DNA from 2 places in the Vibrio nomapromontoriensis genome. Region 1 is predicted to be linked to the other one. Evidence: predicted binding sites of a transcription regulator. Region 1 holds the regulator's gene; the other holds the start of a gene.

Evidence for each region. The regulator CRP, encoded in region 1, controls carbon source genes, mostly activating them, when cyclic AMP is high. The targets are predictions, from matches to a motif close to TGTGANNNNNNTCACA.
Region 2: dinG (ATP-dependent DNA helicase DinG) is a predicted target of CRP. The motif match lies at 1,827-1,842, and genes of this name have one in related genera.

Annotation. Positions count from the first base shown of each region.
Region 1 is NZ_JAKJSS010000017.1:105,010-108,440, forward strand. It holds gene astD (succinylglutamate-semialdehyde dehydrogenase) at 1-899, shown strand, start outside; gene L4D05_RS20380 (DUF1338 domain-containing protein) at 910-1,701, shown strand; gene crp (cAMP-activated global transcriptional regulator CRP) at 1,770-2,402, opposite strand; gene L4D05_RS20390 (phosphoribulokinase) at 2,647-3,431, opposite strand, start outside.
Region 2 is NZ_JAKJSS010000007.1:571,943-575,373, reverse strand. It holds gene dinG (ATP-dependent DNA helicase DinG) at 1-1,739, opposite strand, end outside; gene L4D05_RS06690 (porin) at 2,274-3,347, shown strand.

The sequences.
Region 1 (3,431 bases):
CTGGGTTACCAGATGGTGTGATTAACCTTGTGCAAGGCGGTAAAGAAACCGGCATTGCTTTGGCTGACGCTAAAGGCATTGATGGGGTGTTGTTTACTGGTAGCGCGAATACTGGGCACGTATTACATCGTCAATTTGCCGGTCAGCCTGACAAAATGTTGGCCTTGGAAATGGGCGGCAACAACCCGTTGGTTGTGAGTGACGCTTATGGTGAGCTTGATGCGACGGTCTACACTATTATCCAATCTGCTTATATTAGTGCCGGACAGCGTTGTACCTGTGCACGTCGTTTGTATGTGCCGTTTGGCGATAAAGGTGACCAACTTGTTGACGCATTAGTGGCCGCGATAGCCAAGATTCGGATTGATGAGCCATTCGCCACGCCTGCGCCTTTCATGGGGCCGCAGATTTCCATGCAGGCTGCTCAGCATATTATTCAGGCACAAGCGGCGCTGCAATCGCTAGGTGGCAAGAGCTTAGTGGAATCGAAACAATTACAGGCCGCGTTTGTGACGCCAGGTTTGATCGATGCCACGGCAATAGCGACGTTACCGGATGAAGAATACTTCGGCCCATTATTGCAGCTTGTGCGTTACGAAACGCTACCACAAGCTGTTGAGCTTGCTAATGACACTCGATTTGGTTTATCGGCGGGCCTGATTTCAACCAATGATGATGAGTGGCTGTATTTTGTTGACCATATTCGCGCAGGTATTGTGAATCGCAACCGTCAGCTAACCGGAGCAAGTGGTGATGCACCATTTGGTGGTCCGGGTGCGTCAGGTAACTTGCGACCAAGCGCTTATTATGCGGCAGATTACTGCGCTTACCCGATGGCGTCGATGGAAGGGGAGCAAACAGTGCTGCCTGCGACATTAAGCCCAGGTCTCGATCTTTAAGGAGCAAAAGATGACGGCAGAACAATTATTTGAGCAGTTGTGGCAAGACTACACTCAGCGATTATGTCCTTCAGCAGCAAAAGTACAGGCGTTGTTGAAAGAGGGGGAGGCACTGATCAATGATCATATCGCGTTGCGTACCTTTAATCTCTCGCCCGTGGGCATTGAAATATTGGCAAAACCGTTTCTTAAGCTTGGTTATCAACAAGCGGGTGAGTATGACTTTGCAGCGAAAAAACTGTCTGCGATTCACCTACAACATAGTGATGAGTCATTGCCGAAAGTGTTTATTAGTGAGCTTCGCGTTGAACAGTGCTCAGCAGAGCTGCAAGCCATTGTGGCAAAACTCGTTAGCCAAGTAGATAACTTGCAGTTGGCCGCTGAAGACTTTCTGTTTGGTGGACGTATGTGGGCGCTCAGTTATGACGATTATCAAACGTTAGCCAAAGAGAGTGAGTATGCTTCTTGGCTTGCTGCACATGGTTTTGGTGCCAACCACTTTACTGTTAGTGTGAATCAGCTTAATCGTTTTGGAGAAGTGAGTGAGGTCAATAACTATTTGCGCCAAGCAGGTTTTGATATCAATGAGTCTGGTGGTGAAGTGAAAGGATCGCCAGAGGTCCTTCTTGAGCAATCTTCGACGATGGCAGACAAAGTGGGCGTATCATTTTCAGATGGGGAACAGCAGATACCTGGTGGTTTTTATGAATTTGCTAAGCGCTACAAAATGAACGACAACAAGTATTATCAAGGCTTTGTCGCAGCGTCAGCCGATAAGATTTTTGAGAGCACGCATCAATAGGTTATCAGAGTTAACGTCTAATAAAAAAGCCACCTTGCGGTGGCTTTTTGAGTATCTAAAGGCGTCGATTAACGAGTGCCGTAGACCACAATAGTCTTACCGTGAGCAGAAATAAGGTTCTGCTCTTCCAGCATCTTAAGAATACGTCCTACTGTCTCACGAGAACAACCAACGATTTGGCCGATTTCTTGACGAGTAATCTTGATTTGCATGCCGTCAGGGTGAGTCATTGCATCAGGTTGTTTCGCTAGGTTAAGTAGCGTCTGAGCAATACGACCCGTTACGTCAAGGAACGCAAGGTCACCCACTTTCTGGCTTGTCACTTGTAGGCGACTTGCCATCTGAGAAGATAAGCGCATGAGAATATCAGGGTTAACTTGGATAAGTTGACGGAATTTCTTAAATGAAATCTCAGCCACTTCACAAGGTGATTTAGCTCGCACCCACGCTGTACGTTCTTGGTCTTCTTCAAATAGGCCTAGTTCACCGATGAAGTCACCTTGGTTAAGGTAAGACAAGATCATCTCTTTGCCTTCTTCATCTTTAATAAGTACAGCAACAGAACCTTTTACGATGTAGTAAAGTGTTTCTGCCTTCTCGCCCGCATGAATCAACGTGCTTTTTGAAGGGTACTTGTGAATATGACAATGTGAAAGGAACCACTCTAGCGTTGGGTCGGTTTGAGGTTTACCTAGAACCATATTTCTTACTTCCTCTGCAGGGTATGCTTGCTGCTTTCCATATATAATAGCAAGTCCATTGTGTTAGGACTTACTAGCATAAAAGCACTTTGAAGATGGCGCAAGCGATCTTCTGTTTCAAAGAAATAGTATCCTTTTTTGCGCGGACTTTCTTGATTTTAATCGTGTCATCAGACCATTTTTCTATACAAAACTGTGCACATGATCACGGTATAAAAAATCATCTAAGTTTAGGCGCAAAAAACTAACCTATTTTCCCTGTTTCTATTAACTGCTGTAGTATAGGTCGGACGATTAATTCCATCGCAAAGCTCATTTTTCCACCAGGCACGACAATGGTGTTGTGACGTGACATAAACGATCCATCTATCATGGCAAGCAGGTAAGGATAGTCGACATTTTTTATCCCTCGTAAGCGAATGACCACAAAACTTTCATCAAGGCTTGGGATTCCTTTGGCATTGAGTGGGTTTGAGGTGTCGACAGTCGGTACGCGCTGAAAGTTGATATGAGTGCGCGAAAACTGCGGGGTAATGTAGCTTAGGTAGTCATCCATTGAACGTACGATTGAGTCGGTCACCGCTTCGCGAGAGTGACCTCTGTCACGCGTATCGCGTACGAACTTTTGAATCCACTCAAGGTTGACGATAGGTACCATGCCAATCAGTAGATCAACATGCTGAGCGGCATTGATTGCACCATCAACGACGCCGCCATGCAAACCTTCATAAAATAAAACATCGGAGTTTTCTGGTAAATCCTGCCAAGGCGTAAAAGTCCCGGGCATTTGATTGTAAGGGACCGCTTCATCAAACGTATGCAGGTAACGTCTAAATTGACCCACTCCGTTTTGCCCGTAGTTTTTAAAGAAGGTTTCGAGTGCAGGAAAGTCATTCGCTTGGGGGCCAAAATAACTGATGTGCTTTCCTTGTTCTTTCGCTTTACGGATCTCTACGTCCATTTCTGGACGCGTAAAGCGGTGAAAGCTATCACCTTCAATGAAAGCAGGTTTGATGCTCATCATATTGA
Region 2 (3,431 bases), on a different contig from region 1:
GTCAGCGTTTTATGTTTATTTAGAATTTCTGTGCGTGATGATTCGCCTTGGATTTGCAGGTGCCAGCCTTTTAAGGCAAATTTTCCTTTAATGTCGTTCGCTACTTGGTTCATCTGCCAATAGGAAGAAAATAGCACCAGATTGCTCTTGCCATCGGCGATGTACTGCATCAATTTCTCTTTCAGCTCATCAGTAAACGGACTCGCTTGTGGTTCGTACTTCATTTTTGGCACGATAAGTTCCGCCTGATTGGCGTAATCAAAAGGGGATGCCAGTGCTAAGAACTGAACGCCGTCTTCTTCCTTTTGGCTAATGCCACTTTGGTGACAAAAGAAAGAAAAAGAATTTAGTGCTCGCATTGTTGCCGAGACTAACACCGCGCCAACACAACGAGACCAAATTTGCTGGTCGAGCTGCCAACCCACTTCTAAAGGCGATACGCTAATAATATGGTCGCTATCGCGTTCTTTGCTTTGTTCAATCCAACGCGCAAGTGGCGCGCCTTTTTCTTTTTTAGGCTCACTCATAAGTCGCCATACGGCGGCGAGGTTTTCAAACCTTTGAATATAAAAGCCTAGCTCTGCGAGTGCGGGCTCGGCAAGTTTAGCGGCAATTTCGCCATCTTTGAGGCGTTCTGAAATCAAATCCGCAATTTTACCAGAGGCTTGTGAGCCTTTTTGAGTGATAGATTTGAGATCTTTAGCTTGGGTTTCAAGCCACGTAGGCAGTTCGCCATCTTCAAATCGGCAATAACTTTCTTCAAAGGTTAGCGATGAACAGAAGGTGTTTACTTCACCCAGTATTGGAATAAGTTGCTGAATGGAGTCTTGCAATTCATTGCGAAAACGACCAATGCGTTTTTCATCTGCCAGTCCAGAGAATTTCGATACGGCTTGGTTTAGTCGCTCTAACCAACTCACGGCCCCTTTTAATGTCGATGAGGCTGAAGCGTGGTCTCTGGCGACATGAGGTAAGTGGTGGGCTTCATCAAAGATATAAATGGTGTTTTCTGGTTCAGGCAAAATCACCCCGCCGCCCAGATCTGCGTCAGCCATGACTAAGCTATGGTTGGCAATAATGACATCATTTTTGTCCAGCTCTGAACGTGCTTTGGCAAAAGGGCACTGTCTGTGCGCAGGCAGCCCACTATTGCAGCTGTGCTTTTCACTGACAATGGTCTGCCAAATGGCATCATCAATAGGAGCGGGCCATGAATCACGATCACCATTCCATTTATTCTGTGACAGCTTCTCGTACATATCGTGGAGTTGTTTGATATCACTTTTTTTCGGTTTGGACTCAAACATGGCAAGCTGGCTGTTATCGGCATCTGCTTCGCCAGCGCCGCATGCCACCGCCAACTTTTCGGCGCAGCAATAGCGCTGGCGACCTTTAGCAATAATAAAAGAGAAGTTTTGGTCAGTAATACGTCGAAACAGAGGCAAGTCTTTATCAAGTAACTGCTCTTGTAGTGCCACCGTTGCAGTAGAGATGACTATTTTGCGATTGTTTTGTACCGCGATAGGAATCGCTGCCATTAAATAAGACAGACTTTTACCAATTCCTGTCCCTGCCTCCGCAACAATAATACGCGTCGACTTGTGATATTGACCAAGCAACGTCTTGGCAATTTCAGAAACAAGATAGTTTTGCGCGCGTCTAGGAACGAAGTTATCCAGTTGATGTTGCAGGTTTTGATAACTTTGACGAATTGATGATTGTATTTTACTGGTTGTCATACTGTGATCCAAATTGCAGTGCGGCGATGATAGCACACTTCGATTGGTGACATTCAGAGATTCTCATCATCACTTTACGGTGATAGTTTTGATCAATGTCACAAAAACAGAGTGAACTTTCATAAAGCCATATATCTTTCAATGGTCAAAAAATATAAAACCCCAAAAAAGACATTTGGTTGGTGGATTGTTCTCATTGTTGTGCGATTAATTTGCTCCTGTTGGAGTTTTTACCTGATTGATGTGCAGATTTTAGTGTCGGGGTTGCACTATATGAGTGCTTTTAAAGTTTGCGGTGTATCACATGCTGTTTTGTAACCCGTTGATTTATCGGTATTTAGAGTGATTTACTTATTTTTTTTAGGGTGTTTGACATTGTCTTATATCTTTTGCATTCTTGATTTCGAGATTTAACGACGCTGAAACGACTTAGGAACAAAAGGTTGTTGTTCTAAAAAATGATTTTGGCGCGATATATATTAAAAAAGGGAACCGAAAGGGAATTCCCATCTAATGAAAAGGCAGTGGATTATCATGAAAAAGACTCTAGTAGCTCTAGCAGTATTGGCAGCAGGTTCTGCGCAAGCAGGTATCGAAATCTATAACCAAGACAAAGTGACGGTTAACCTAAAAGGTGACATCGAAGTTGTTTACTTGAAAGGTGTTGCAGATGGTGCATCAACTAAACAAGAAATCCAAGATGCGGATTTTGGTTTTGACACACGTTACGCAATCAACGATGACTTACAATTTGGTGCGTACTGGGAATTTGACGGTGCGAACAGCAGCGTAACTAAAGGTACGAGCACAGCAGCTCACGCTGGTAACACGTACGTAGCACTATACTCTCAAGCTGCTGGCTCTTTGAAAGTTGGTCGTCTAGATACTATTCTTGATGACGCTGGTGTTGGGTCTGATTATCAATTTGGTGTGAACTCTTTCTTCTCTAACGGGTCTCCGTTTGGTGGCGACGAAGCAATCCGTTACGATATCGATACTGGTAGCTTTTACGGTGGGATCGCGTATAAGCAAGATAAAAACAAAAACAACAAGCTAGGTGAAGACGGTAACATGGTTGACGCAAAAGTTGGTTACAGAGTAGCTGATTTTGACTTCACTGGTTTTTATGCTATGGCCGACTTTAAAGGTGCTGGTGCTAATTTTGCTGGTCTTTCAGATGCAGGTCATATCGACACCGAAGGTAAAGAAAATCTTTACGCTGTAGAAGCTCGTTGGGCTGGCGTAGAAAATCTTAACCTAGAATTGGGTTACTATAACATAAAATTGGATCCAGCATTTGCGGATGAAGATTTTACTAACCAAACATTCGCCTTTGCTGCTGATTATACGGTAAATCAATTCGTATTTGCTGGCGGCATTAGCCAATCTAACTACGACCAAGCTATTACCGACGTAGCAAACAACGTTAGTTATGATAAAGTAAACAGTTGGTTTGTTAACGTAGGTTACAATGTAGCGCCGGGTGCTACTGTTTACGCAGAAGTTGGTGGCAACGACGGTTACACTGATTTTGATTCTTCAGATACTGGTGTAAACCTTAAACAAAATGGCACTGGTTTTGCTCTAGGTGTTAAAGCTGAATTCTAATCTAGCTTTAAGCTAAAAGATTATTTTAAAAGCCACCTCAGGGTGGCTTTTTTACGTCTCCAATAGAGTGATTTAGATGTCAAT